3 regions of the Bacillus nitroreducens genome follow, and region 2 is predicted to be linked to each of the others. Evidence: riboswitches for the same ligand, from Rfam matches in the RefSeq annotation. Region 2 holds a riboswitch; each other region holds the start of a gene.
What was found. Region 2 has a riboswitch for S-adenosylmethionine ahead of ACWPVE_RS18775 (hypothetical protein). Riboswitches for the same ligand answer to the same signal wherever they lie in the genome.
Positions count from the first base shown of each region.

Region 1: another riboswitch for S-adenosylmethionine. It lies ahead of ACWPVE_RS13235 (methionine ABC transporter ATP-binding protein); the one in region 2 lies ahead of ACWPVE_RS18775 (hypothetical protein).
Region 3: another riboswitch for S-adenosylmethionine. It lies ahead of ACWPVE_RS18105 (carboxymuconolactone decarboxylase family protein); the one in region 2 lies ahead of ACWPVE_RS18775 (hypothetical protein).

Region 1 is NZ_CAXHYI020000003.1:1,950,293-1,954,532, forward strand. Features, by position in the region: gene ACWPVE_RS13230 (O-acetylhomoserine aminocarboxypropyltransferase/cysteine synthase family protein) at 45-1,373, shown strand; SAM riboswitch class I at 1,480-1,586, shown strand; gene ACWPVE_RS13235 (methionine ABC transporter ATP-binding protein) at 1,837-2,859, shown strand; gene ACWPVE_RS13240 (methionine ABC transporter permease) at 2,856-3,524, shown strand; gene ACWPVE_RS13245 (MetQ/NlpA family ABC transporter substrate-binding protein) at 3,543-4,240, shown strand, end outside.
Region 2 is NZ_CAXHYI020000003.1:3,047,731-3,051,970, forward strand. Features, by position in the region: gene ACWPVE_RS18765 (cation:dicarboxylate symporter family transporter) at 1-394, shown strand, start outside; gene ACWPVE_RS18770 (threonine aldolase family protein) at 424-1,455, shown strand; SAM riboswitch class I at 1,656-1,756, shown strand; gene ACWPVE_RS18775 (hypothetical protein) at 1,955-2,299, shown strand; gene ACWPVE_RS18780 (acyl-CoA dehydrogenase family protein) at 2,616-3,851, shown strand; gene ACWPVE_RS18785 (hypothetical protein) at 3,853-4,017, shown strand; gene ACWPVE_RS18790 (LLM class flavin-dependent oxidoreductase) at 4,137-4,240, shown strand, end outside.
Region 3 is NZ_CAXHYI020000003.1:2,910,277-2,914,516, forward strand. Features, by position in the region: gene ACWPVE_RS18095 (spore germination protein) at 1-661, opposite strand, end outside; partial or broken gene ACWPVE_RS18100 (endospore germination permease) at 642-1,728, opposite strand; SAM riboswitch class I at 1,912-2,020, shown strand; gene ACWPVE_RS18105 (carboxymuconolactone decarboxylase family protein) at 2,135-2,788, shown strand; gene ACWPVE_RS18110 (ArsR/SmtB family transcription factor) at 2,978-3,307, shown strand; gene ACWPVE_RS18115 (ArsI/CadI family heavy metal resistance metalloenzyme) at 3,369-3,776, shown strand; gene ACWPVE_RS18120 (arsenic transporter) at 3,839-4,240, shown strand, end outside.

The DNA of each region.
Region 1 (4,240 bases), 1.1 Mb from region 2:
TGCGCAAACAGCCTTTATTTATTAAAAAATAGGGAGAGATTCTAATGAGCGAAAAACAAAAGAATTATAGACCAGAAACAATTGCGATACATGGAGGACTAGAAGCAGATCCAATAACAGGTGCTAGAGCTGTACCAATCTATCAATCTAATGCATTCAAATTTAATACAACTGAGCATGCAGCAAATCTATTCGGTTTAAAAGAGAATGGATATATCTATACACGTATTCATAATCCAACAACAACTGTATTTGAAGAAAGAGTTGCACAATTAGAGGGTGGGGTCGGTGCGTTGGCTGTTTCAAGTGGAATGGCAGCAATCACGACAGCTATTCTAAATATTGCAGGTGCTGGAGATGAGATTGTATCAGCTTCTACACTATATGGTGGAACGTATAACCTATTCGCAAATACGCTTCCTAAGTATGGAATTAAAACGCATTTTGTAAAACCCACTAACTCAGAGGATTTCCGTCAAGCTATAACTCCAAATACAAAAGCGATCTTTGCAGAGACGATTGGAAATCCAAGTTTAGATGTCCTTGATATTGAAGCCGTTGCTAATATTGCTCATGAGGCAGGGATTCCATTAATTGTTGACAATACCTTTTCTACTCCATATCTGTGCAGACCGATTGAGCATGGGGCAGATATTGTTATTCATTCAGCTACAAAATGGCTATTAGGTAATGGAACAACAATGGGAGGAATTATTGTAGATGGTGGTAAATTTGATTGGAATTCACCGAAATTCCCAGGTTTCACAACACCAGATCCAAGCTATCATGATTTAGTCTATGCTGAAGCGCTTGGACCAGTCGCTTTTATTATTAAAGCAAGAGTTCAACTACTTCGTGATACTGGGGCTGCTTTAAGTCCATTCAATGCATTCCAATTTAACCTAGGTCTTGAAACATTACATGTTCGTATGAAAGAACATATTGCAAACACAAAAAAGGTAGTTTCCTATCTTAAAAACCATCCAGGTGTTGAATGGGTTCAATACCCTGGTGAAGAGGATCATCCTAATAAACAATTAGCTGATAAATATCTACCAAAAGGTGCAGGATCCGTTGTTATCTTTGGTATCAAAGGTGGAAGAGAAGCTGGTGAAAAACTAATCAACAGTGTTGAACTTTGGTCACATGTTGCAAATGTCGGTGATGCAAAGAGCCTAATCATTCACCCAGCTAGCACCACCCATCAACAATTAAGTTCAGAAGACTTAAAGGCATCTGGTACAACAGAAGACTTAGTTCGCTTATCTATCGGTATTGAAAATATCGATGATATATTAGAAGACTTAGAACAAGCTATTAAAATAGCGAACGGTACAAGTTCAGCTTACACTGCAGAAAACGCATTAAAGTAAATGGATAAATTTTGTCACACCATTTCCATTGACAGCAATTGCTACTGATGATAATATAACCTTCATATTGTTTAGAATGAACGTTTAAAAGTAAATAGATTAGATACTCTTATTTAGAGTGGTGGAGGGATGTGCCCGATGAAACCCAGCAACCGTCAACATTTGTTGAAAAGGTGCCAATTCACACAAAGCAATAGCTTTGGAAGATGAGAGGAAGGAATTCATTTTATGGTGCCTTTCTGCTCTCTTTAGCAGGAAGGCATTTTTATTTTCTTTTTTAATTATTTGCTTACTCGCATAAACTAAACAAAGTCTTATGAGATGTATAGCTACAGGCGCCATCGGGTCTCTGGTCTAAGTCAATCGCTACGGAAGGTAAGAAACACCTTCTGTCAGTGCTCGTCTTATCCTTGTCGCCGATAGATGGGGTCAGCGCATTTCGATGAATAGAAGGTGTGACGATATGATAACACTTAAAAATGTGAAAAAGATTTATCAATCTAAAACAAATTCGGTTACAGCCGTTAACAATATTGACCTGGAAATTAATGAAGGAGAAATATTTGGAATCATTGGTTACAGTGGTGCAGGTAAAAGCTCCCTTATACGTTTATTAAATGGGCTTGAAGCCCCAACAGATGGTACAGTTATGGTTGCAGGTCATAACATTACGACCGTAAAAGGTAAAGCATTACGAGAAGCTCGAAAAGAAATAAGCATGATCTTTCAGCACTTTAACTTACTGTGGTCCCGTACAGTTCGCGAAAATATTTCCTTTCCACTTGAAATCGCAAAGGTGCCAAAACCAAAGCGAGAAAAACGAGTAGCAGAGCTAATTAAGCTTGTAGGATTAGAAGGCAGAGAAAATGCTTATCCATCTCAGCTAAGTGGGGGACAAAAGCAAAGAGTAGGGATTGCAAGAGCACTTGCCAACAATCCAAAAGTACTCCTTTGTGATGAAGCAACATCTGCGTTAGATCCAGAAACAACGGATTCTATATTAGACTTACTGGTTGATATAAATCAACGATTAGGGTTAACGATTGTGTTAATTACCCATGAAATGCATGTGATTCGAAAAATTTGTCACCGTGTCGCAGTCATGGAAAACGGAGAGATAGTTGAGCAAGGAAAAGTACTTGAAGTGTTCAAAAAGCCTAAAGCTAATATTACAAAGCGTTTTGTACAACAAGTTACAGAACCTGAAGAAACGAAGGAGACGATCGAACACCTCTTGGAGCAGTATTCAAGTGGAAAGGTCGTGCAATTAACCTTTGTTGGAAAGGCAGCTGAAACTCCACTAATTACGGATGTAATAAGAAGTTATGAAGTGAGTGTTACAATCATTCAAGGAAAAATTTCACAAACCCAAAGTGGATCTTATGGAACTTTGTTTGTACATTTTAATGGGGATACTAATGAAATTGAACAGGCTATCCAGTACATCCGTAAGCAACAGGTTGAAGTGGAGGTGCTGAGCCAATGATGGAAAAATACTTACCAAACGTAAAGTGGGAAAATGTGTGGGAATCGACGCTTGAAACATTGAGTATGACGGGGATATCCGTTGTTTTAACCTTTATATTCGGACTTATTTTAGGATTATTACTGTTCTTAACTTCTAAGGGAAATCTTTGGGAAAATAAAGTGTTGAACTCTGTTATTGCATCATTCGTTAATATTTTTCGTTCCATTCCTTTCATTATTTTAATCATTTTACTAATTCCGTTTACCAGTCTTATTATGGGAACGATGTTAGGTGTAAAAGGAGCACTACCAGCATTAATTATAGGTTCGGCACCTTTCTATGCAAGAATGGTTGAAATTGCTCTTCGTGAGATTGATAAAGGTGTGATTGAGGCAGCAAGATCAATGGGTGCAACGACAACGACAATCATCTGGAAAGTTTTAATACCTGAATCTTTGCCAGCGATTATTTCGGGTATCACCGTTACCGCTATTGCGCTAGTTGGTTATACAGCAATGGCAGGAACAGTGGGTGCAGGTGGTCTGGGCACATTGGCCTATTTGGAAGGATACCACCGCTCAAACTTAGATGTAACTTTTGTAGCAACTATATTAATATTAGTCATTGTATTTATCATTCAGCTTATAGGTGATATTCTCACTTCTATAATAGATAAACGATAAAAATGGAGGGAAAACTCGATGAAGAAGTTTTTACAGTCAATTCTAGTAGTAGCATTTGTACTAGCACTTGCTGCATGTGGAACAGCAGATGAAGAAGGAACAAAAGAAAACAACAACGGTGGAGCTGAAGGAGAATCCGAAAATGTAACCATTACAATCGGAGCTACACCAGTACCGCATGTAGAGATTTTAGAAGAAGCAAAACCTCTATTAGAGGAAAAAGGAATTACGTTAGATATTAAGGAATTTACTGATTATGCAATTCCGAATAGAGCTTTAAGTGAAGGCGACTTAGATGCAAACTATTTCCAACATATTCCTTACTTAAATAAAGAAGTTGAAGAAAAAGGCTACGAAATTGTAAACGCTGGTGGCGTTCATATTGAACCAATTGGTATTTTTACAAAAAAATACAAATCTATAGATGAGATTCCAGATGGCGCAACATTAATTATGAGTAATTCAGTTGCTGACCATGGCCGCGTACTTGCAATGTTAGAAAGAGAAGGGCTTATTACATTAAAAGAAGGAATTGAAAAAGTAAGTGCAACTCCTGATGATATCGTTGAAAATCCAAAAGAACTTAAATTTGAAATGGAACTTGATGCAGCGCTCCTAACAAAAGTGTATGAGGGAGAAGAAGGAGACCTAGTTGCAATTAACGGTAACTATGCACTAGATGCTGACTTAAATCCAACTACAGATGCTCTAATCGT
Region 2 (4,240 bases):
CAAAACGGTTCCTTACATGAAAAAGAGTATTGCAGACTTTGTAATTCCATTATGCAATACCGTTCATCTATCAGGTGCTGCCATGGCGATTACGATTAGTGCATTTACTGTCTCGCAAATGACCACGGGCCAATTACCACCAGTAGGTGTAGTGATTTCATTTATCATTTTATTAGGCATTATCGAGGTTGGTGCTGTCGGAGTTCCTGGTGGTTCAGTGCTAGCGGCGTTGGGAATCTTGCAGTCTTCTCTCGGGTTTGACGAAGCAGCATTAGGGCTAATGTTAACGTTATTTATGATTCAAGATAGTTTTGGAACAGCTACCAATGTGGTAGGAGATGGAGCTATTAGTATGGTCGTAAATAAGTTTTTTGGAAAAGATGAAGCTGTATAAAAAAGTTACAAGGAAAAAGGAGAATATTAGTGAAACGAATCGATTTACGAAGTGATGCTGAAACGATGCCAACTCAAGAAATGGTAGAGGCGATAACAAAAGCGAAGCTAGGCGATGATATTCTTGGCGAAGATCCGACAGTCATTGAACTGGAAAGGCTCGCTTCTTCTATGCTAGATATGGAAGATGCGATGTTGACAATCTCGGGTACAATGTCGAACCAAGTAGCGGTCATGACGATGACAGAACGCGGCCAAGAAGTCATCATGGGGAAGGAATCCCACTTATATAATCTTGAAGTAGCAGGGTTAGCTGCACTTTCTCAAGTCCAAGCGCGAAGTGTTTCCGTAACAAAAGGGGTTTATGATATAAACGAAATAGAAGAATCCATTCAACCTGTTGGAATTCAAGCAGCGGAAACGGGACTCATTTGTTTAGAAAATACCTATAACTTAAATGAAGGTTCAGTTGTCCCCCTCGAAAATATGAAGGACATAAAAGAAGTGGCAAAGCGAAATGGAATTCCTGTCTATTTAGACGGTGCTAGGCTCTTTAATGCCGCAACTTACCTAAATGTGCCAGCCTCGGTCATTTGTCAATATGCGGATGCAGTACAAATTTGTTTAACAAAGGGGTTAGGTTGTCCAATCGGCTCAATCTTATTAGGACCAAAGACCTTTATTCAAAAAGCAAAGAAAATACGCCAAAGATTAGGCGGAGGGATGAGGCAAGCAGGTATCATTGCGGCACCAGGAATCATTGCGCTTCAGAAAATGACAAATCACATGCAGAACGATCATCAATTAGCCAGTCATTTAAGTGACGGACTATCCACGATTCCAGGCCTAAAACTGCTCTCAGAACAATTCCAAACGAATATCGTATCCATTGAAATTGTACAAGAAGGCTGGGATGCCGATCGATTAGTGGATCTATTAAAATCTAGAAATATCTTAGTGAAGAAAATAGGCCCTAAAAAAGTGCGAATGGTCACACACCACCAAATCACGAAAAAAGACATAGATGCGGTCCTAAGTTACCTAGTAGAAAACCTAGGGTAGGTAGTAGAACAGGGGGAACAGGGGGACGGTTCTGCTGTTCACCTATTTTTTTACATTTTCACAAATGTAGGTCCTGACCGCCTGTATAGTAAGGAGGATTGGAATTCTCCCTATCCTACACTTTCATATTTTTCTGAAAAGGTAGTTGACAATGTTTTTAATATGGCTTATATTGTAAATTAATTAAATAATGAACAAATTACTTATCAAGAGAGGTGGAGGGACTGGCCCGACGATACCTCGGCAACAGGCTTTATAGTACTGTGCCAATTCCAGCAAGCGTATGCTTGAAAGATAAGGAGAGTAAATAGGACGAATCCATTAACCTCTTCTTATTTTGAAGAGGTTTTTTATATTTTTACTCGATTATAACCGAAAATTTAATATGTAGAATTGCTGATTGGACCACCAAAGGCACTGTGAGAATGTATATTTTTTCAGTGCCTTTGGTTTTTTTATTTTTAAAAACAAGAGAAAACACAAAAGGAGGACACTCATCATGGAAAAAGCATTACATGTGCATAACATTCGTATTAAAACAATAGGACATGATACATTTTCACAAAATGAATATCTGAATTTACCCGATTTGCAATTTTATAAATGGTGCAATGATCAGTATGGGGTAAATCGAGGTGTTTTTAATACAATCGATAACTGGTTTTTTGAAAATGGCATTATCAACATTCAACATCGTCGTATCTATCTTTTAGCATTTCTAGATCACACCTTGGAAGAAGGAATGAAGCAGGAACATGAAAAATTTATTCGATTTGGAAATGGAGGATTAACTAGACAGCTTCAGAAATTTTTCACGCCGAAAAAATATCAGTTTATAAAATGAAGAAAATTAGAAAATTGCATATCTGCCGATTAGACAACTAAAGGCATCTTTCTTTTCATTCAAGACGTGGGAAGTGAGGTGTCTTTTTAATTTGAAGAAAAAGTTTCGTTCTATGATTCAGTGCGATTCTGTATCGCACTAAATCTTACTATTCCGATGCGATTATTTAAAATAATTCGAAATTCCATACCGTAGAAAGAGCAAACTGAACCATTTAAAGGGGGTGATGCAAAGCCTCAATAAGCAGCAAGTAATAAAAAATGTACGATTCGTTTCACCAAATATTATTTACATGAAACCATAAGGAGGAAAAGAAATGACAGTAACATTAGAAAAAGTAAGAGGTGTATGGGGGAGTGCCCCTAGTAAGAACTACGAACAATTGGCATCAAGATTCCGAGGGGTTTTTCAACAAATACGAGAGGGTGCCGTTCAACGAGAAAATGAGAGAAAGCTGCCTTTTGAGGAAATCCAATTGCTAAAAGAAGCAGGATTTGGAGCAATTCGGATTCCACGTGAAGAAGGAGGCTTGGGAGCAACACTTCCAGAGTTATTTACTCTTCTGATTGAATTAGGAGAGGCAGATTCGAATATCCCGCAAGCACTGCGGGCACATTTTTCTTTTGTTGAGATGGTATTAAATTCACCAAAGGGTGAACAAAGAAGCAAGTGGATAAAGCGTATTTTAGACGGAGATCTTGTTGGGAATGCGTGGTCTGAAGTCGCTGGCGCGAAGGCTGGCAGCTTCTTAACAAATGTAACGAGAGGAGAAGGAGACCAGTTATTTTTAAACGGTACAAAATACTATTCAACAGGTACGATTTATGCCGATTGGATTCTTGTTTTGGCAACCCGTGACGACAATCATATCTTTGCGGTTATCTCAAGATATGCAAAAGGCGTAGACGTCATTGATGATTGGAATGGCTTTGGACAAAAATTAACAGCTAGTGGAACAACACGATTCACAGATGTTTCGATTAAGGAAGAGGAAATCTTAACAGAGGAGTTTAATGCGCAATATCTAGCTGGCTTTTTCCAAATGATGCATTTGGCAACTCTTGCTGGGATTGCCCGTGCAGCAGCAACGGATGTTTCAAAAGCTGTAGCAGAGCGTCAACGAACATATACACATGCAGCAGGTGCTCGTCCAAGTGAAGATCCACAAGTGCTACAAGTAGTTGGAAAAATACATAGCTTGGCTTATGCTGCTGGAGCCATTGTTGTAAAAACAGCCGAATCGTTACAACAGGCATATGAAGTCCGTCTATCTGGAGACGTTGAAAATGAAGAAGTGCTCAATGATGAGGTGGAAATTGAAGTTTCACAGGCTCAAACGGTGGTCAGTAGCTTAACACTTGAAGCATCAGAATTATTGTTCGACGCATTGGGTGCTTCCGCCACCTTACAAACAAAGAGCTTTGATCGCTATTGGCGTAATGCCCGAACACTAGCATCACATAATCCTCTTATCTATAAAGAGAGAGTGGTCGGGGATTATGCGGTGAATCAAACACGCCCACCTTATGTATGGCATGTTGGGAGGAGTTAAAATGTTGAAAATTTATAGAGTGAAAAATATTTTTAGCCGAGTAATCAAACTGTTCTTTTGGAAGATCCCTATTTTCTTTTTTAGACTCTCATCAAATAGATTATTGCTTTCTGATTGGAAAATCCCATCCCAAATGATTGGTGAAACGGGAGTTGACGTTAGGTAGGATTTAAAATTCCTGCGGGAAAGTGTGAGACTTGAGACCCCGCAGGAACAAATGTATAACGGAAATCACGGTGTGAAAGGGAACTAGCATTCATTTTTAATCATAATGGAGGTAAAAAAATGCCAAAGAAAAGAATCTATTTAAATGCATTTGATATGAATTGTGCGGGTCATCAATCGCCTGGATTATGGACGCATCCAGATGATCAATCATCGATTTACAA
Region 3 (4,240 bases), 140 kb from region 2:
GAGTATGATCAAAAAGTCGTTTTTCAACCTCATAACTACTAATCAGGATGTCTACCTGTATGGATTCAAGTCGTTTTTTAACTTCCTCTAATACAGTAGGATTTATCAGATCATTCATATACTGCAAGACGATTTTTGTTTTTGTTTTTTCTCCGATGGAATATTCAACACTTTTTAGGGTGGATGTTTTTAATCTTTGACGGATTAATGCCATATTATCAGAAATATTTTCAACAAAACCGTCCCTGGGTCCCCTAATGGAGGATTCCAAATTGGATTCTTCAGGACTCCTTTTTGGAAATTTAGAAATAGGAATGAATAAGAGATCGTTTAAATCATGACTGTAAAGGATCAATTCGCCCGAGTACAGCTTTTCTTCGACTTTTTTCTTTCCATTCATTGTATCTTTTAGCTGGGTTACTTCAAGCACATCACTAAGTAAATCAAAGGATAAGAATTTATTTTTTTCCCACACATAATAAATAGCAGGGAAAATGAGTTCGTTGAGTTTAGTCATATCAACTAAATGTGGGCAATACATAAATGTTAACGTGAATTCTTGATACATTTTCTCACTGACAACAATATCCGATGTACCTTCAAACCAAACTTTTAAGTGGTTGATGATATCTTCAATTTTGTTAGTTTGTACTTCCTCCATGCTTTTCACCCACCGAACGTATCAATAGAAATGATAAAAGTAGAATACTGATTTGAATAAAAAGGGAATATGGGAAATAATAATCTTTTAAAAATATATAAAAGGAGTTTGCATCCCAAGGAATATATACACTTAGGAATAAGAGAAAATAAAGGATTGGAAGGATCCACATTTTTTTCTTTTTCTCATTTATCATCTTTGCGATAATAAACATCGATACGCTTATTCGAATAAATGCTCCGGAAAGCCACTGGAAAATCGAGAGAAAATCTAAACGTGTGACGCTATCACCTATTTTTAATAATCGCCACTCCTCATAAGCAGGGTTTCTCAATTTTGCTGCCTCATGTACTCCAAATTCTGTGATGGCTCCAGTCAATGGTCCAAGTATTAATAACACCAGCATGAAGCCAGTTGCGATCAGCCACTTCGCCTTGAGTTTATTTTTGATAAATGGCGTTAAAAACAATAGAAAAATGATATCAAATAAGCCAGAACATGCATACATGATGCCAGTAAGAAACGAGCTGTACCCATTCTCAAAGAGTGGGAATAGCAATTCATAATTCTTATTTGGAGAATTTCCTAATCCAACTAGTAATCCAAAAATCGATACAGTAGGAAATGTTAGAATGGAAATCGTACTTATCACGAGTAAACCCTTTGTCGTTGCATAATAGCAAACCAAACGCGATGATAATGATAAAATCGGGTGTATCAAGGGCATAGTTTCCCTTTGCCCATATATAGGTAAACTTCAATGTAATGATGGCTACAAGTAAAAAATACGAAATGAGTAAGAGTGCGAATAAATTATAAATCCATTTATTCGTGAATTTACTTCTAAGTAATAAATGAATCTCCTCTCGTTTCGTTATTTTTTTATAAAGATAAAAGACAAGTAGGATCCAGAAAAGGAAAGGAACCGCACTGAAAATGACACTTACCCAAGAATCCCTGTGAGAGGTTGATAAGAGTACGGGTATAATCAGAACATGTACCATAAAACCGGTAGACATTAACATCAGGATATATATATGAACTGCACGAATCAGCTTTCCATTCATTGGGAGCCACCTTGTACCTGTATTTCTACTAGGTAGGTTCTACCTTGGAGGAAAATTTTATACAAAATTAGCAAATTGTGTTAGTGTGTTATTCGGAATAATCAAATATCTGAATTGACAAACACTTCCTAATTCATGTAAGATGAAATTATTGTTACATACTACCAAATTTAATACGATTTTCTCTTATCAAGAGTCGGGGAAGGAACCTGGTCCGTTGATCCCGCAGCAACCGTTACGATGTCCGTAGCAAGGTGCTAATTCCAGCAAGCTAATGCTTGATAGATGAGTGTGGATGTCTAGATTGCCCCTTCCTCATCGGAAGGGGTTTTTGATTTACCACAGATAAAAACATAGAGAAGTCGTCTTTATTTGGTGAACAAATAGGGGAATGGAGAGATGATTGATGACGAGTTTGTACAAAAAAGAATATTTCGGAAGACTACCAGAACTAAATAAATATGCACCTAATGCATTTCAATCTTTCATAAAGTTTGATCAGCAAGCATTAGCTGCGGGTAAACTTTCCGTTAAACAGAAAGAACTAATTGCTGTGGCGGTTGCTCATATTACAGGTTGTCCATATTGCATCGACTTACATGTGGGGAATGCGAAAAAGAATGACTCTACGAAAGAAGAAGTAACAGAGGCTATTTTTGTTGCAACAGCACTAAAAGCAGGTTCTGCTTTAGCACACGGTGTTAACGCATTGAATGCGTATGATGGATCTGGCGATGAAGAACTATACAAAGCTGCTTATTTTGCTAGACTGAAAGAATTTGCAGATTTAAATGGTGAGGCATTTAAGGCATTTGTTGATTTTGACACGAAGTCTCTTAAAGCACAAAACTTAACGGAAAAGGATAAAGAGTTAATTGCTGTTGCATGTGCACACACAACTGGTTGCCCATATTGCATTGATATCCATACGAAAAATGCGAAAAAAGCGGGTGCAGACTTAGAAGAAATTTCAGAAGCGATTTTCGTTGCCGTTGCTCTGAAAGCTGGAGCGGCGTTGGCGCATAGTGTAAATGCACTGAATGCGTATGATGAAAAGTAATAATCATTGAATGATAGATTGGTCTTAAAATCGACAGGTGAATGCACTTGTCGATTTTTTATTTAGTTTGTTTCAATGAAGATTCCTCATTTGTCACTAATAAATCAATTTTTTTTGATTTAAGGATTGCTTTTTGATAAGAAATTCATTATGATTTAAATATCAAAAAAATTTGATAAAGGGTGAAATATATTGGAAACTGTTAAACCGACATTACAACGATATGAAAAAAAATTTAAAGCCCTTGCAGATCAAAAGAGATTAGAAATTATGTACGAGCTTAGTCAAAGGGGCCAAACATGTGTATGTGATTTAACGGAAGTCTTCGGGATCTCACAATCAAAATTATCGTATCATTTGAAAATATTAGTAGAAGCAAATTTAATTGAGAAAGAGACAAAGGGAACTTGGAGCTATTACGATATTAATGAGAATGAAGTAAATGGCTTATTATCTGAAGAACTATGCTGTATGTTTAGAAAAACAGGCAATCAAGCAACAAGTAATCGTTGTTGTTAATTTTTAATCTATAAATCAACTTTTTTTGATATAAGGACATAATGAGAGGGAGGCTTGTGTTATGAAGTACGTTCACGTAGGAATTAATGTAACCGATTTGGAAAGGTCAATCGAATTTTATCAAAAAGTTTTTGGAGTAAAGCCTGTAAAAACAAAAAATGATTATGCCAAATTTTTAGTAGACGAGACTAGGTTAAATTATACGTTAAACGTGAAGGATGAAGTAAAGGGTAATCAAGTAAACCATTTTGGTTTCCAGGTGGAAAACGCTGAAGAAGTGACGTTACATAAAGAGAGATTAGAAAAAGAGGGTTTCTTTGCTCGCGAAGAAATGAATACAACTTGTTGTTATGCTGTTCAGGATAAATTTTGGGTAACAGATCCTGATGGGAATGAATGGGAATTCTTTTATACAAAAGAAGAAACTGATATGAAACAGCTTAAAGGAGATACTTGTTGTGTAAGCTAAGTTATAATAGCCCTTTTCTTCAGTAGGAGAGGGTGCTTTGCTATTTATTGGGGGTTTATCAATTGTCAACAACATTGGTTTTAGCACTTATAATTTTTATTTTTACATTACTTTTCGTAATTTGGCAGCCAAAGGGATTAAATATCGGATGGACTGCCTGTGCTGGAGCGATTATCGCTCTTTTAGTAGGAGTCGTTGATATTCAAGATGTATTTGAAGTTATCGACATTACATGGAATGCCACATTATCGTTTGTGGCGATTATTCTTATTTCCTTAATTTTAGATCAAATTGGTCTGTTTGAGTGGGCCGCGTTACATATGGCAAGGTTTGCTAAGGGAAATGGTATCAATATGTTTATCTATGTAAGTTTATTAGGGGCCATTGTGGCAGCTTTATTTGCTAATGATGGTGCAGCGTTGATTTTAACGCCGATTGTTTTGGCGATGGTTCGAAATTTGAAC